4 regions of the Alteromonas sp. DY56-G5 genome follow, and region 2 is predicted to be linked to each of the others. Evidence: predicted binding sites of a transcription regulator. Region 2 holds the regulator's gene; each other region holds the start of a gene.
The links. The regulator FNR, encoded in region 2, switches genes on or off when oxygen is low (the NO sensors DNR and NnrR bind a similar motif). The targets are predictions, from matches to a motif close to TTGATCTAGATCAA.
Positions count from the first base shown of each region.

Region 1: NO989_RS15215 (high-potential iron-sulfur protein) is a predicted target of FNR. The motif match lies at 2,368-2,381, and genes of this name have one in related genera.
Region 3: yegQ (tRNA 5-hydroxyuridine modification protein YegQ) is a predicted target of FNR. The motif match lies at 1,672-1,685, and genes of this name have one in related genera.
Region 4: clpB (ATP-dependent chaperone ClpB) is a predicted target of FNR. The motif match lies at 1,907-1,920, and genes of this name have one in related genera.

Region 1 is NZ_JANHZQ010000032.1:38,546-42,971, reverse strand. It holds gene NO989_RS15235 (exonuclease domain-containing protein) at 1-902, opposite strand, end outside; gene NO989_RS15230 (hypothetical protein) at 1,020-1,307, opposite strand; gene NO989_RS15225 (CPXCG motif-containing cysteine-rich protein) at 1,494-1,685, shown strand; gene NO989_RS15220 (flavin reductase family protein) at 1,678-2,307, shown strand; gene NO989_RS15215 (high-potential iron-sulfur protein) at 2,530-2,823, shown strand; gene NO989_RS15210 (amidase) at 2,922-4,426, opposite strand, start outside.
Region 2 is NZ_JANHZQ010000006.1:14,434-18,859, forward strand. It holds gene NO989_RS04185 (heavy metal translocating P-type ATPase) at 1-1,446, shown strand, start outside; gene ccoS (cbb3-type cytochrome oxidase assembly protein CcoS) at 1,448-1,678, shown strand; gene NO989_RS04195 (sulfite exporter TauE/SafE family protein) at 1,665-2,324, shown strand; gene fnr (fumarate/nitrate reduction transcriptional regulator Fnr) at 2,370-3,107, shown strand; gene NO989_RS04205 (IS4 family transposase) at 3,153-4,426, opposite strand, start outside.
Region 3 is NZ_JANHZQ010000021.1:6,224-10,649, reverse strand. It holds gene NO989_RS11665 (zinc-dependent metalloprotease) at 1-1,438, opposite strand, end outside; gene yegQ (tRNA 5-hydroxyuridine modification protein YegQ) at 1,773-3,269, shown strand; gene NO989_RS11655 (YfhL family 4Fe-4S dicluster ferredoxin) at 3,273-3,518, shown strand; gene NO989_RS11650 (aminotransferase class I/II-fold pyridoxal phosphate-dependent enzyme) at 3,636-4,426, shown strand, end outside.
Region 4 is NZ_JANHZQ010000056.1:13,213-17,638, reverse strand. It holds gene rluD (23S rRNA pseudouridine(1911/1915/1917) synthase RluD) at 109-1,092, shown strand; gene pgeF (peptidoglycan editing factor PgeF) at 1,109-1,864, shown strand; gene clpB (ATP-dependent chaperone ClpB) at 2,114-4,426, shown strand, end outside.

The DNA of each region.
Region 1 (4,426 bases), on a different contig from region 2:
ATCTCTTCAAGGGTCTGTTTAACACTATTTTCATTTCCGTCCTTGTAGCTCTCTCTTAACCACTTTTCTTTTGCCTTATCGCTTTGCGCCGCTTTCAATACTTCTAGCCCTTTCGCTCTATCAAACATCAGCACTTTTAGACCTAGTGCATAGAGAAACTGGTCGCGATAAAAACATGCCGACACACCTTCTGTAATGGGCAGTTCACCTTCGGCAATGGCAAGCAACATATCATCGTTATAAAAAGCTAACTGGCTGTAATGGTTGGCGTAAAACCATGACGCTTGGGCGTCGCTTTTAGTTTCAAAACGCGCCGTATCCGTTACGGAATCAGAACGGGTTCTCATTACGCCTAAATCGCGCATAGAAAACTGATTTAGGCGGCTTTTGGTGTTACCAAAATAGATAAACAGCAAATAGCGAAGTGCATCGTCGAACAAGCACACTAAGTAGTTATCTAGCGAAAAACGCTCTGGCCAGCCTCTAGCTTCGATATGTTCATTAAGCAACGTCACGAGTTTAGGCTTGGTGAGAGATGCGAGCCCCTGAATACTGCCGTATTCAGCAAGTAGCTCAAGCAGAGCATCTTTGGTCAAGACACCAGCGATGTCATTAAGCGAAGCGTGGGTAAGGTCACCAAACCAGCCGTTGTCGGTAAGCCAATCTATTTGCTCTTGTGGCACAGCGATTTCGCTATAATTGAACTGCGTCCTGTCAATCACTGCATACTTGCGATTTGCAGCGCGCACAACAATACACTGTTTGTCATCGTCTAACGCTTTAAAACGCCTAACAAAGTCAGTGGCTTCGTCACTTAGAAGCGCCCTGCTAGCACTCTCAAAGAACCCAAGGAACTCGTGAAAGTGTGTAAGGTAATAACGTGGCGGTAAATCTTTTCGCATGAGGTATCTTTGGCTATGAAAACACCAATAGTGTATATTTATACAGCCACGCGAATCAAATTAAATCCTCCGCGATTGGGTATCACATCTGCTGCCAATAGTGCACAGCGTGTACTTTTACACGCGTACGCGCTGTTTAGACACCCAATGAAAGAACGAAGAAAGCTGCGCATCTGCCAATAAACGCTGCAAATTGAAGTAGTGTTTGGCCAACGTCATCTCATCATAAAATCGATGTATACCGCTGTGACATTGTCTGCAAATGTAAATGCCGTCCTGAAGCTCCGCTTTGCTAAAGTGCTTTTTAAAATAGGTACGCCTGTGCATTTTTCGCGGAATAAGATGATGGTAAGTAAGGCGAGTTTCTCTATTACAGCACGGGCATTGACCAACTTTATTTGCCACAAGGTCACCTTTTTCGTCTATCACATCTATTATTTGTGGACCCAGTTTTCTGATTACTCATAAGCGTCAAATGGCAGTCTTGTCCTTTTCTCTTAAAATCAGATACAAGGGGCGTGTCTAAAAGAAAATCCAGTCGTCTTTGCATTACGTAACAAATAGCATTAGTGATTACAAAGGCATTTAAATATGAGTTTAACTCGTTCCATGGGCTTTTCCTGTCCTTACTGCATGGCTCCAAATGATGTTGAAATAGATGAAATTAACGATGTTGGCCAAGTACAGGTGCTCGACTGCCAAGTGTGTTGTCAGCCCATTGAGCTTACTGCTTATCAGCACGGTGATGACATTCAGATAGAGGCAGAAAGAGAGAATGACTAAGCAGTTTACCCGCGGTGATATAGACGCCCTTGCACAGCGCTACCGCGCAAACCTAATTAATAGTTTGTCTGGTTTTAAATCGGCGACTTTGGTGGGTACAACAAACGGCGTTACAAACAATTTGGCTATAGTGAGCTCTATTGTTCATGTCGGTGCAAACCCGCCTCTCATTGGCATGATCATGCGTCCACATACCGTCACGCGAGATACGTTGAGCAATATAAAACAGCAGGGCTTTTATACGCTAAATCACGTGGCTGTTGACTGGGTCGACAAAGCCCACCAAACATCAGCCCGCTATGCGCCAGATGAAAGTGAATTTGAAGCCGTTGGGTTAACCGCGCAGATCAGTGAGTCCTTCAGTGCGCCGTATGTCAAAGAAAGTGAAATTAAAATGGGCTTAAAAGTAGCACAGCATTTTACTTTGCTTAATGAAACCGAAATGGTTATCGGCGAAATCCAGGAGCTCTACGTTCCTGAGCAAATAATAGATTCAGACGGCTATGCAGATATAGAGCAAGCGCAAACGGCCTGTATCTCAGGCCTAGACAGCTACCACAGCACACAACGAATTGCGCAATTTGCGTATGCAAAGCCCGATGTAAAGTTAACCGTGAAGTGAACTAATAAACTGTCCAACGGTCTTACATTCAATACTTAAGGTTGTAACTCTGAAGTTTATTTAATCTGGATCAAGCGAAAATGCGACATTTCGTTCGATCTTTTTTCAAAAAGAGATAGTATTTAAACATGAAACAAAACCTGCCTCTTTGGGCAGGTTTTTGCGTTTAAGGCACTGAATAAAAAAGAATCATTATCGTTTCTATCTCTTAAGGAGAATGTTATGAAATCTGTAAATCGCCGTGACTTTTTAAAGCTTTCTGGCTCGACAGTTATCGGTCTTACATTAGGTGGTGTAGCGTTACGTGCTCAGGCTCAAGAACAATTGAGCGCTGATGACCCTACTGCAAAAGCACTGAACTACACACCGTCGTCAACTGTTGAAGGTGCAAAATGCGCAAACTGCATGTATGTGCAGGGCGCCGATGGCGAACAACACCGCCCTTGTAACATTTTCCCTAATAAGCTTGTTAACGCTGATGGCTGGTGTAGCGCTTGGGTGAAAAAGCCTGGCTAACCAATCGAAAGAAAAGACGTTCAAAAGCCCTTGAGTTAAACCAAGGGCTTTTTTCGTTTCTGTTGAGGCGAAATACGATTATGTATCCTCATTTCCCGCTAGCGAACTACGTCAATTCCGTCTTCGATACCTTTTAGCGCTGGGTTGTCAAAACGTGTAGGCAGAAGGCCAGGCTTAATGAAGAAGCCGTGTTTTGCTTCAAAGACTCTACCTATTTTTAACACGCTTTCGTCTTGCCATTTTCCACCAATAAAGCTAATTCCCACAGGAAGATCTTTCACCTGTCCAGCGGGCACTGTGAGATGCGGATATCCTGCAATTGCGGCCAAATACCCGATACCGATAAAACCGACAGGCGAATGGTCACCATATACGCCGTCTATTAAAAAAGAAGGGCTGTTTGAGGGCGCAACTAGTACATCAACATTGTGCTTTGCTAACAACGTATCAATACCATTTTTGCCCGCCGTGTCTTGAATAAGGCGCAGTTCATTTTGATACTTTTCGCTGTCAATGGCTGCCGACGCGAGCGATTTTTCGAAAATGTCTTGATTGAATAACGCTAACTCGCGCTCTGTTTTGTTATTGAAATCGATAAGCTCAGACAAGTTCCTTGCAGGGAGCTCTGCCGGCGACCCCGACAAGTATTCGTTAATACTATGATGGAACTCGCTCAGCAGAACATTGTAAGAGTCGGCCCAAAATGAATCTGGCTGAGAGAAGTCACTGATGTCCACCAGCGTCGCGCCCGATGCTTTAAGCTGCTTTAACGCGTTTTCATAAACAGCCAGCACATGAGGGTTATCGCCTTGGCGGTACCTAACCACACCAATACGCTTGCCTTTTAAATCTGTAGCCAGCATTGAAGATGTTGGCATAGAAGGGCGGTGAGACTCAGCGTCTAGTGTCGCGTTATCGCTTGCATCAGGGCCCGCCATGATTGCCGTCATTAGCCAGGCGTCTTGAACGTTAGACGTCATTGGGCCTGCGGTGTCCTGACTGAAAGAAATAGGCACTATGTGAGTTCTGGAAAGCAAGCCCACGGTCGGTTTAAAGCCGACTACCCCGTTTATGGATGCCGGACAAATAATAGAGCCATTGGTTTCGGAGCCCACGGCAAGTGACGCAAGACGAAGTGACATGGCAGCGCCCGAGCCCGATGACGAGCCACAAGCACTTCTTGATAGCATATGTGGGTTTCGGGTAAGCCCGCCAACTGCACTCCAGCCGCTGATAGAGGATTCAGAGCGAAAGTTTGCCCATTCAGACAAATTGGTTTTACCCAAAATAATTGCCCCTGCCGCTTTCAGTTTTTCTACGATAGGCGCATCGCGACCAGTATCATTAGTAATAAGCGCCATTGAGCCCGCTGTGGTGGGCATCTCTTTACTTTCTATATTATCTTTTAGCAGCACGGGAATACCTGCCAGAGGGCCAAGCGTCTCGCCATTCGCTAGTTGTTTATCGATGGCCTTCGCTTCGGTCAGCGCGTTAGGATTCAACGCTAAGACGCTATTTACCTTTTCATCTAGTCGTTCGATTCGCGCAAGATAACCGCTAACGAGCTCAGCAGATGTCGTGTCGCCACTCGCAACAGCTTGCG
Region 2 (4,426 bases):
AAGCCTGGTGAAACAGTCCCCATTGATGGGGTGGTAACCGACGGCAACGCAGCGGTTGACGAATCTATGCTTACCGGCGAGTTTAACCCCGTGCGTAAGTCGAACAGTAGCCCGGTATACGGCGGCACGGTTTGTCAAGATGGTACGCTAACCATTACGGTTACGCAGACCCTTAAAAATGCGCTGGTAAATCAAATTGTACGACTGCAAGCAAGTGCCATGGCGAGTAAACCTAAAGCAGCGCAGATAGCCGATAATTTTTCTCGCTATTTCGTTACCGCGGTATTGCTGATTTCGGCGTTAACCTATGGCTTTTGGGCGTATCAGGGTAGCGACGAGGCATTTTGGATCACCATATCGGTGCTGGTTGCAACCTGCCCTTGCGCATTAGGGTTGGCTACGCCATCAGCGTTAACCTGCGCTATGGCAAAATTAAACAGACAAGGTATTTTACTAAAACGCGCCGATGCGCTTGAACAAATTACTGACATTGACACCATCGCATTAGACAAAACCGGCACGCTCACAAAAGGCAAATTTACTATTTCAAATGCCTGGTACGCTGACGGTGTGGATAGTAATAGTGCGCTATCAATTGCCCGCGCTTTGGAGTCACGCTCTGAACATCCGATTGCCAAAGCCTTTAGCGACGATATAGCCTTTAGCGACGGTGTAGCCCTAAGCGAGATTTCTGCCTCTAGCGGCAGTGCTGACGCTATCGATAACACGGTACACAAAGTGACTAATTTTACCGTTACGCCAGGAGGTGGTATCAGCGGTGAGATCAATGACACGTTGTTTTCTATGGGATCTGTAGCATTCAGCGTTCACGAATCACAGCTAAAACTCATTGAAGCGTTCCCTTCAGCTAACGTGTTTCTCACGGTTAAGGGGCGTATTATGGCGGCGTATGAAGTAAAGGATTCACTAAGAGAAGATACGCAAGAAACTCTCGATATATTAGCTGCAAGCCATACTCTCGCCGTTTTAAGTGGTGATACACAGCAAAACGTTAATGCGCTTACCGCACCATTGCCAATTTCGACCGCTAAAGGTGGCCTAACACCTGAGCAAAAGTACGAAGCCGTTCAAGCTATGCAGCAATCTGGCGCGAAAGTAATGATGATGGGTGACGGTATTAACGACGCTCCAGTTCTTGCCAGCGCTGATGTGGCAATTGCAGTGGGTAATGCCACAGACGTGGCTAAAACTGCCGCCGACGTGATACTGCTTGGCGATCAGCTGCTTTCTGTACCAGAACTTATTCGAACTGCGCACCAAGTGAAGCAAAAAATAAGGCAAAATATTGGCTGGTCGGTAGGTTACAACGTTTTGATCTTACCTTTCGTCGTATCAGGCCTACTTTCACCGTGGATGGCTGTTGTTGGTATGTCGTTAAGCAGTATCATTGTGGTCACAAACTCAACGCGACTCTTGAGCAAATAGCATGAGTATTATTTACGTATTAATTCCAATCGCCATCATCATTGTTGCCGTCGCTATCGTGATATTCTTTTGGGCGGTGAAAACCAATCAATTTGAAGATTTAGATCGCCAAGGGTATAGCATACTGTTTGACGATGATCTTCCGCCAGAAGAAAAAAAGCTAGCTGAGCAACGCAAGCAACTTCAAGACAGTAAAGTAGACAAAAGCCAAGCGCCACATGGAAGGGATTAACTACTTCTCTGCCTTTCTTATCGGCTTAGCCGGCGGAGTTCACTGTGTGGGAATGTGCGGTGGAATCGTCGCTGCGCTAAGGATGGTATCGCCTAAAGGCGCTTCAGCACTACCCTATACCCTTGCCTATAACATGGGACGTATGGTGAGCTACACCATCGCCGGAGCAATAACCGGGGCAATTGGAAAAATTGCAGCAGATTATATACCTCTTGCCAACTATGCCCTTTCCCTACTTAGCGGAATCATGTTGCTTCTACTGGCGTGTTATTTGGGTAAGTGGTGGACTGGCTTAACGGTGCTGGAAAATGCTGGTAAAGGCCTATTTTCCAAAGTCCAGCCGCTTTCAAAACGCTTTTTGCCATTTAAGACCCCTTTAAGTGCATTGCCTTATGGTTTTATTTGGGGTTGGCTTCCTTGCGGTTTGGTGTATTCCACACTTACCTGGTCTCTCGCAGCGGGTAATGCGCTAGAAGGCGCAGCTATTATGTTCTTCTTCGGTTTGGGTACATTACCCACCTTACTCGCCGCAAGCGCTGGTAGCCAATATATTGTTCAAAGTTTTCAACATAACCATTTTAGACAAATTATTGCAGTAATAATGGCAATATATGCAGCTTATCTTATTCATAGCGCAATCGTTTAAAAATGGGTGTATTATTGTCGGGTATTCTTTTAGAGAGCGTGCATTATGAGCAAAGGAAGCCAATTTTCTATTCACTGTCAAAACTGTAGTTTCAGTCACTTATGTTTACCGGTGGCGTTAAACAAAACAGAAATCGAGTCTCTTGACGATATTATTGAACGCAAGAAGCCGCTTCATAAAGGTGACACGCTGATTCAAACTGGTGATAAATTCCGTTCTCTATTTGCAGTGAGAACCGGTTCATTCAAATCATTTGTGACTAATACCGAAGGTGAAGAACAGATTACCGGCTTCCACTTTCCTGGTGACATTATCGGTTTCGATGCATTAAGAGAGAACAAGCACCAAAGCTATACTTCTGCGTTAGAAACTGCCATGGTGTGTGAGCTTCCCTACGAGACCCTCGACGAAATGTCAGTGCAATTTCCAAAGCTACGCCACCAGATCATGAGTTTCATGAGCGCTGAAATAAAACAAGATCACGACATGATCATGCTTTTAAACAAGCGAACTGCAGAAGAGCGCTTACTGTATTTCATCTCACACCTGTCGCAACGCTTTGAAGAGCGTGGCTTTTCCCATAGAGAATTCCACTTAACCATGACGCGCAACGAAATTGGAAACTATTTAGGATTAACGATTGAAACGATTAGTCGTCTGTTAAGCCGTTTTCAAAAAGACAACATCATAAAAGTAGACGGCAAGCTTATTACTATTTTGGATTTCGATAGGCTAAACACCAAACTAGCGGCGCTTAACGGCCCTAGCGTTGTCTGCGGTTAGTCCTTTTTAAGTGTTAAATAAGGCGCGCACTAAGCGTAATGCTAGTCAGTTAAGCTGACTGGCTTTTTTCTTTGTGGGGTATTTAGTCGGTCTTTTCCTCACAACTCGTGGATAATACCTGTCAGGTCGTTTGTCAGGTAACTTCATCATCCTCAACGATTCCATCAGGTATTCATAGTGGACGGGCAGTTTGGTCACTGTGTCTGGGATGGTGGTCAGGAAGAAAACGATGATATGCCTCATGCATAGACCGAAGCTAAGCCGTGAGGGAGATAGCTCCGGCATATCTTTTACGGCATCAAGCATCATCACTCTAATCAGATTGTAGGCGAGTAATAGTCCCCACAGTTCCTGACGCACCATCTCAGATTTCTTGCTGCGAAGCGTCAGCTTTGCCTGATGTAACGTCTGTTTCATTTCCCTGAAGCCCAGTTCTATTTCCCAGCGTTGAACGTACACATCGGCAATCTCTTCGTAGGGGAACTGCATAGCATCGACCATTGAACTAAGCACGCGGTAGGTCTTTCCGTTTACTTCGTAGCTGGTCAGTCTCGCTTCGATGGTTTCAGGTAAACCATCAAACTTCTTCCGCGCCTGAGGCGAGGTCTTGAGGGTGACTACAGCATCATGTTCTCTTAGTTGATGTTTCACTATGTACTGTAAATCTTTACGGGCGGGCAGCATCCAGTGCGTATTAACACCTTTGGTCATCCACAGGTGCAGTAATCCCAGCGAGTAATATCCTCTGTCGAAGAGGGTTAGAGAGTTATCAGGGACTGAAGGAATAAGCCGCTCTGCAAGAGACATCTCTCCGACATCACGGCCGTCAAATTCACTGGCCAAAAGAAGGTGGCTAGACGTTTCCATCAGACTACACATGCGTACCTGCGGGTACGGGTTATCGCCCATCACATTCCGGTCACATCCGAATGCGGCAAGGTTCTCAGTGGTATCCTGGGCACGGAACATCACACCATCAACCGCCAGTACATTTAAACCACACCACTGTTCAAAGGCATACTCACCAAATGCCCGCTGTGCCATCAGCTTAAAGACATGACCGACAGCTTCTTCGCCCAGTCGCTGCCGGGCCTGCACCACTGCGCTGGGAGCAACAAACCTGTTTTTACCAGGTAACGAGATATCCAGTTTATTCGCGATATCCCAGACCGGATCACTACGAAACAGACTCATACCAACAATAGTAAATACGACCGAATCCAAAGGTAAGCGGCGACGTCTGACGGTCGCTACCCCCGATAAAGCATAAGCTTGCTGAAGAAGCTCAGGGTCAATTAAAGACATCAGTTTATTAATAG
Region 3 (4,426 bases), on a different contig from region 2:
CTATGCCTTTATCATACGCGCCTTCCAAGCTAATTTTGCCGTTTTTAATACTAATTTTGGGGTGAGGATAATCCATTACCGACGCACGGTTATTTTCACTTGCCGCAAAGTTGTGGGCTATACCCAATGTGTGCCCTACTTCGTGGGCTGAAAGCTGCCTAATGCGGTCTAAAGCCATTTCTTGCTGTGCAGTGGTGTCGGTGCTGCCGTCCTTAAAAGGACTGGTTAGGCCAAGGGCAATTAAATAATCTTGTCTTACACGCAATGAGCCGAGCGTAACGTGACCTTTGATAATTTCACCAGTGCGCGGGTCGACAACCGACGAACCATAAGACCAACCGCGCGTTGCGCGATGTACCCAGTTGATTACGTTATAGCGCACGTCCATTGGGTCGGCACCTTTGGGCAATACTTTCACCTGAAACGCATCTTTGTAGCCTGCGGCTTCATAGGCTTGATTCCACCAGCTCGCCCCTTCTTTAAGCGCGGTCATTACGGGTTCTGGAATACCAGGATCTAGATAATACACAATAGGCTCCACTGCTTCGCTCATTGCAGCATGCGGGGTTTTCTTGTTTAAACGATGGCGGGTAATAAAACGCTGTTCAGTAGGCTCGCTGATAGGCGTTGAATAATCAAAGTAACTGAATTTCCAGTAGCCCGAGTACGGGTGGTACTCTCTGGGCGTGTAATTATCATCAGGCAGAGCCACAAACGAATGATGCAAGTGCACCGACAAGCTTTCTGGGTCGGGCGTAACTTGCTGCACGTATTCGCCTGGCTTCTTACCTGCAAAGGTGACTAAAGCCTCTAATTCAGTATTCTTTTCAAAGCCTTTGGTTTTAGGTAAATACACGCCGCTTCGCATGTTATCTACGCTAAAACTGCCTTGGTTAGTTCCCGCTAAGCGATTGCCAATGCCATGGATATCGCTTAATAAGAACGGTGTGTAATCTATTAGACTGGCGCTGTCGTTTTTGGCTACCAGCGTAAAACCTGCGATAAACGAATCAGCAAAGGCTTCATCAATGCTCTGTTTCTCAGCGTCGCTGCCATGGGCTGCTCGGTATTTGGTGTTGTGCTGCTTTAATAAAACCTTGTTTCCAAATTTTTCAAAGCTTACTAAACGCGTATTGCCTAGCTGGCCGCGATCAAGGCCAATGTCGTTAGACCCTACGCCGTACGGCAAACTACTTTGAAACAGGTATTCGGCGTGGTCTGTTGGCACCGCCAAGTAAACTTTGTCGCTTTCATCATCATAATAAACAGGAATTAAACCATCTTTTTTGGTCATATCGCTGGTGAATTCACCAATGCTTGGCAGCGCTGCCAATGCGGAAGACGTAGACACGACAAATAATACCGTAATCGCAATGGCCGATTTACCCGATGCTTTTACATGTCGCGCCGCTTTGTGAAAAATGTTCAATTGCAGCATGCAGTTAGTCCTTATTATTGTGAATTTCTAGCCTACCCTATGTGGTGGCTTTTGCCCATGGCAGTTCATCGTTTAAATGCGCTCTTTTTGCATGTTATTTAGCTGTGAACAGGCTTGGTTTTTCCTACCGAAGGTAATGCACTAAAAAAGCAACTATATGGAAGAAAACAGCTGGCATTGACCCTGCTCAATTGCCGTTTAAACATTCAAAAACATGAGCGACAACAAATTATTTGATCTTGGTCAACACCAAGCTTTGTTTGAGTTGTAGAGGTATTTTACGGCTTATAAAATCCGCCGCCTTGTTTAAAGCGTCTAGTAGCGGTTTTTATCTATGACTTCAAAATTATCACCTAATCGCAGCTCTTCTAACCTACGTGAAGACTCGGTTTCAACATTGCCAAAACAAACGTTAATCGCGCCAGAGTTGCTTGCGCCTGCGGGTAGCTTACGCAACATGCGCTACGCTTTCGCCTATGGCGCTGATGCTGTTTATGCTGGGCAGCCACGCTACTCGCTTCGCGTAAGAAACAACGAATTCAGCCTTGAGAACTTAGCGATAGGCATAGAAGAAGCACATGCTTTAGGTAAAAAGTTCTATGTAGTAAGCAACATTGCTCCGCACAACAGTAAGCTAGGTACCTACCTTAAAGATATTTCACCAGTAATTGCTATGAAGCCCGATGCGTTAATTATGTCAGACCCAGGGCTTATTATGATGGTGCGCGACGCCTTCCCTGAAATGCCTATTCACTTGAGTGTACAGGCCAATGCGGTGAACTACGCCACGGTGAAGTTTTGGCAGAAACAAGGCATAGAGCGCGTTATTTTGTCCCGAGAGCTCTCTTTGGAAGAAATTGAAACTATTCGCGAACATGTTCCAGACATGGAGTTAGAAGTATTTGTGCATGGCGCGCTTTGTATGGCGTATTCGGGCCGCTGCTTATTGTCTGGATATATGAATAAACGCGACCCAAACCAGGGTACTTGCACCAATGCTTGTAGATGGTCTTACGATGTTAAGGCAGGCGAGGAAAACGAAACTGGCGACATCGTTCTAACCAATGAGATTAATAAGGCAGTTACAGCACCTCAAGTGGTAATTCCTAGCCTTGGTGAAGGCACGCCAAGCTCCCAAGTGTTTATGTTAGAAGAAAAGGAAAAGCCCGGCGAACTGATGCCAGCTTTTGAAGACGAACATGGCACCTATATCATGAATTCTAAAGATTTGCGTGCCGTGCAACATGTTGGCAGGTTAACCCAAATGGGCGTGCATAGTTTAAAAATAGAAGGCCGCACTAAATCACATTACTACTGCGCTAGAACAGCACAAGTTTATCGCAAAGCAATTGACGACGCGGTAGCAGGAAAGCCTTTTGATAGTACATTAATGGGAAGCTTGGAAACTTTAGCTCATCGAGGTTATACCGAGGGTTTCTTGCGTCGCCATGCGCACCACGCGTATCAGAACTATGAGTATGGCCACTCAGTCAGCGATAAACAGCAATTTGTTGGTGAAGTGATTGATCGTTGTGAAGGGTCTGGCTATGCAATTATAAACGTTAAAAACAAATTTTGTGTAGGTGACTCGCTTGAGTTGATGACGCCAAGCGGCAACATTACCTTTACTCTAAATGAGATGCTGGATAAGAGAAACCATTCTATTACGGATGCTAAGGGTTCAGGACACCAAGTAAGAATACCGATACCCAGCGATGTGTCTCTAAACTTTGCCCTACTGCTGCGAAATTTAGATGAAGGCGTTGATACCCGCAATCCGTTTCGAAAAGCTCCTAGTGCAGTAACACCCGAAAACGCGAGCGAGGCATAATGCATGGCACTGCTTATTCTTAATAGCTGCATTAACTGCGACATGTGCGAACCCGAATGCCCTAATGCCGCTATAAGCATGGGCAATAAAGTGTATGAAATAGACCCGTTACGCTGTACAGAATGCGTGGGACATTACGATGCACCTACTTGCGTAGCGGTATGCCCTATCGATGTGGTTAAGCCCGACCCGAACAATAGAGAGTCACTAGACGAGCTGGCCGAAAAGTTTGTTCGTTTAAATAGTTAGCTTTGAAGTAAGTCAGCGAGTTAATTGTACTTCTCGAAGAATTCCCTTGAATCATGACCAAGAGTGATCACTAATTGCGGTACAGTTTGAATTGGCACTTACTAATAGGGTTTTATTTTGAAGTTTGCCTCTCGCGCTACGGCGATCTCTCCGTTTCTTGCTATGGCCTATGGCGAAAAAGCCACGACACTAGAACAGCAAGGTAAAGATGTTATAAGACTTAATTTAGGCGAGCCTGATTTCGGCGCACCCGCGGCAGTACTCGCGGCAATGAAAGAAAGCTTGAGTGCCCCAGATTTTCCCTATACCTCGGCGCTGGGCATGCCTGAACTACGTGAAGCCATTGCACGCTTTTATGAAGTTAAACATGGCGTAGCGGTAAGCCCTTCTAGAGTGGTAGTGACCGCTGGGGCTTCTGGTGCTTTACTTTTGGCAAGTGCTGCCTTGGTTGAACCAGGCGATAACGTGATATTGGGCGACCCGTCTTACCCCTGTAACCGACGTTTTTTAAACGCATTTGGCGCAGAGGTAACGCTGGTGCCAACACGCAGCGAGGATAACTTTCAATTAACCGCTACAAGTGTTGCTGATAATTGGAAGCACAACACGAAAGGTGTACTTATTGCCACACCTGCCAATCCTACTGGTACGGTTATAGATGCAGAAGAACTGACTAAAATTGGCGAGTACTGCAAATCCAAAGGTGGCTTTTTAATTGTTGACGAAATTTACTTGGATCTTTCGCTTTCCGCTGCTCACGATGTTCGCAATGATGCATTCGCTTCCCAATCGACCTTGGGCACTGATACCAAACTTCAAACCGTACTTGCCAATGCACAGCTTGAAGAAACAGTGGTCGTAATAAACAGTTTTTCAAAATATTTTGGCATGACGGGCTGGCGTCTTGG
Region 4 (4,426 bases), on a different contig from region 2:
CATTCTAACGTACTAACGATGAGAAAAACCATACAAAAACGTAAACAAGGCAGTGTACAGCGTGAATACTTGTTATAATACCCTTTTTTAGACGTAATCAATGGTGTTATGACACAGTCGCCGAACACAATACAATTAGAAGCTTCAACGGAAGCTGCGCATTTTGGTTTACGGTTAGATCAGGTTTTGGCTGATTTGTTCCCTGAATATTCTCGTTCTAAGTTAAAAACTTGGATCCAAGATGGGAATGTTGCTGTAAACGGTGAAGTAATCACCGTGCCTCGCCACAAAATGCAAATGGATGAACTTGTTACTGTACAGGCCGAAATGGATGTACAAGTAACGAGCGAAGCGCAAGACATCGCGTTAAACATTGTTTATGAAGATGAACACATCCTAGTCATAAACAAACCAGCAGATTTGGTTGTGCATCCAGGTGCAGGGAACCCAAGCGGTACCGTGCTAAATGCCTTGTTAAATCATTGTCCAGAGATAGACAAAGTTCCACGTGCGGGCATTGTCCATCGCCTTGACAAAGACACGACGGGGTTAATGGTAGTAGCAAAAACAATTCCTGCTCAAACGCATCTTGTTGACCAACTTCAACGTCGGGAAATGAGTCGTGAATACGAAGCCGTTGCCTTAGGTACGATGGTCGCTGGTGGTATTGTAGATGCGCCTATTGGTAGACACGCAACAAAACGTACGCATATGGCAGTACGTGAAATGGGCAAACCAGCGGTCACTCATTTTCGTGTTATCGAAAAATTTCGCGCATACACGCACCTGCGTTTGAAGCTTGAAACTGGCCGTACGCACCAAATCCGCGTACACATGGCCCACATTAAGCATCCTTTGCTTGGCGACCAAGTTTATGGCGGGCGTCCTCGTCTTCCTAAAGGGGCGTCAGAAGAATTTATCGCTGCGCTTCGCGGATTCCAACGTCAGGCGTTGCACGCCGCACAGCTCTCGCTGTTTCACCCTGAAACGGAAGAGTGGATGACGTGGAAAGCTCCCCTACCTCAAGATATGCAGGACTTGCTTAAAGCCGTGAAAAAGGACACCGCGGACAATCCACAAGATATGCTTTAATGAGTAAGGCGAACTTATGACATTGTCAGCTGCGAATTCACCTATTTCATCCACGCTGGATTTGATTACGCCAGCGTGGTCATGTCCCGCAAATGTTGTTGCATACACAACGACAAGAATGGGAGGTACAAGCATAGGTGATTTTGCAGGTTTGAACGTTGGCGCCCACGTGGGGGACGACCTCCTACTAGTGAAAGCCAATAGAAGCCTAATTCCACATAGTGAAAAGATCACATGGTTGGAGCAAGTGCACGGCAAGCGCGTGGTGTCATTGCCGAGCGCAGATACCACCGCTGATGCGTCGTATTCTTCTTCAATATCGCATTTTTGTGCGGTAATGACCGCAGACTGCGTGCCCATTTTATTGTGTGATGAAAGCGGTCAAGAAGTGGCGGCAGTACATGCTGGTTGGAAAGGTCTCGATACTAACATTATCGGAAGTGCAGTTTCACACTTTGGCAGCGACGCAAAAAAACTCATCGCTTGGGTTGGTCCTGCAATCAGCGGGCCCTGCTACGAAGTTGATGCACAGTTGGCGAGTAAGTTTCGCCATATAGACGGTGCCATTGCCAATAGCTCTAATAGAGGGAAGTACTTATTAGATCTACCTCTAGTGGCACAGGTGCAATTGCAGCAAGCTGGCGTTGAGAGTATTACACAAAGTAACTTGTGTACTTACACTGACGAACAGCGTTTTTACTCCCATCGAAGAGCTACGCATCAAAACAAGCGCACGACTGGGCGTATAGTTAGCGTAATAGGCCTGCTTTAAATTGTTTCGAAAAAAGGCGGCAGTTTTAGTCTGATCACACAGTTGCGCTAGATCAAACTTCATACATTATTTGTTATCTTTTTGGCTAACTTTTTAATCTCATACTTGAATCGCAATTGAGCAGCCTACATAACTAGAACATAAAGAATACCATTCCGCATAGATCATTACCCACTCAGCGAGAGTTAAAATGTTCGTAATTGCGGCGTGTTACCGCAGGTATAGTTGTTCATTAATTAGGTTGAAATTATGAGACTAGATAGATTTACCAGTAAATTTCAGCTCGCAATATCCGATGCTCAATCACTCGCATTGGGGCGAGATCATCAATACATTGAACCTGTCCATTTAATGACTGCCATGCTAAATCAGCAAGGCGGGTCAGTACGCCCTTTGCTTGACCAAGCAAACATCAATGTAAATGCGCTACGCTCAGCACTGAGCCAAGCTATTGAGCGCCTACCTCGTATTGAAGGCATTGGGGGAGATGTTCAATTAAGTAAAGACAGCGGCATTTTGCTAAATCTTTGTGACAAGATAGCGCAGCAGCGAAAAGACGAATACATCACTTCAGAAATCTTTGTTCTAGCGGCGCTACAAGATAAAGGGCGCTTGGGGGAAATACTCAAAAGCCTGAATATCACTAAAGAAGCTATTGAAAGCGCAATAGACGACATGCGTGGTGGCCAGAAGGTCACGGATCCTAATGCTGAAGATGTACGTCAGGCGCTTGAAAAATACACGACAGATTTAACCGAGCGAGCAGAACAAGGCAAGCTCGACCCGGTCATTGGTCGAGACGATGAGATTCGCCGAACTGTTCAAGTACTGCAGCGTCGAACCAAAAACAACCCAGTACTCATTGGTGAGCCGGGTGTGGGTAAAACGGCTATTGTTGAAGGGTTGGCTCAGCGCATCATTAATGGCGAAGTGCCTGAGGGCTTAAAGAACAAGCGTGTTCTTGCCCTTGATATGGGCGCGTTAGTGGCGGGAGCTAAATATCGCGGTGAGTTTGAAGAACGCCTTAAAGCAGTGCTTAATGAGCTGGCTAAAGAAGAAGGCCGCGTGATCTTATTCGTTGACGAACTGCACACCATGGTAGGTGCAGGGAAGGGCGATGGAGCGATGGATGCAGGTAATATGCTTAAACCTGCGTTAGCCCGTGGTGAACTTCACTGCGTTGGTGCTACAACACTGGATGAATATCGTCAGTACATTGAAAAAGACGCAGCACTTGAACGTCGTTTCCAAAAGGTATTAGTTGAAGAACCAAGCGTTGAAGACACTATTGCTATTCTGCGTGGCTTAAAAGAGCGCTATGAGCTCCATCACTCGGTAGATATTACTGATCCCGCTATCGTTGCAGCGGCAAGTTTGTCGCATCGTTATATTAGCGACCGCCAATTGCCAGACAAAGCCATTGATCTTATAGACGAGGCTGCGTCTAGCATTCGATTGCAAATAGACTCCAAGCCCGAAGAGATGGATCGTCTAGAGCGTCGTATCATCCAGCTAAAATTGGAAGAGCAAGCTCTGGCCAAAGAAACAGATGATGCGAGTCATAAGCGACTTGAGATGATTGAGTTAGAGCGTGAGCAAGCGGAAACCAAGTACGCAGAGCTTGAGAAAGTGTGGTTGGATGAGAAAGACGCCATGCAGGGCACTCAAACCATTAAAGGGGAGCTTGAGCAGGCTAAACTTGACTTGGAGATAGCGCGACGTGCATCTGATTTGAATCGTATGTCGGAACTTCAGTACGGCCGTATTCCAGAGCTTGAAGCAAAGTTAGAGCAAGCGGCTGAAAACGAAACTCGCGAGACGACGTTACTTAAAAATAAAGTGACGGACGTTGAAATTGCAGATGTGCTTTCGCGATGGACGGGTATACCTGTAGCGCGAATGCTTGAGGGCGAGCGTGAGAAGTTGTTGCGTATGGAAGACGTACTTCACAAACGGGTTGTTGGACAAGAAGAAGCGGTTGAAGCTGTTTCAAACGCAATTCGCCGTTCACGTGCTGGGCTTGCGGATCCAAATCGACCTATTGGCTCATTCTTATTTTTAGGGCCAACTGGCGTGGGCAAAACTGAGCTCTGCAAAGCCTTGGCAGGCTTTATGTTCGATACTGAAGATGCCATGGTGCGTATCGATATGTCAGAGTTTATGGAAAAACACTCGGTAGCACGCTTAGTGGGTGCACCTCCTGGCTATGTTGGCTACGAGGAAGGTGGCTACTTAACCGAAGCGGTGCGTCGCAAACCATACTCGGTCATTTTGTTGGATGAGGTTGAAAAGGCACATCCAGATGTATTCAATATTCTGCTTCAAGTACTAGATGACGGCCGGTTGACTGACGGACAAGGACGTACTGTAGATTTTAAAAATACCGTTGTGATCATGACGTCCAACTTAGGTTCAGATATCATTCAAGATAAGCACAACGAAAGTCAGTATGACGATATGAAAGCGTCGGTAATGAGTGTTGTAGGGCAACACTTCAGACCGGAGTTCATCAACCGCGTCGATGATATTGTGGTATTCCATCCATTAGGGAAGGAGCAAATA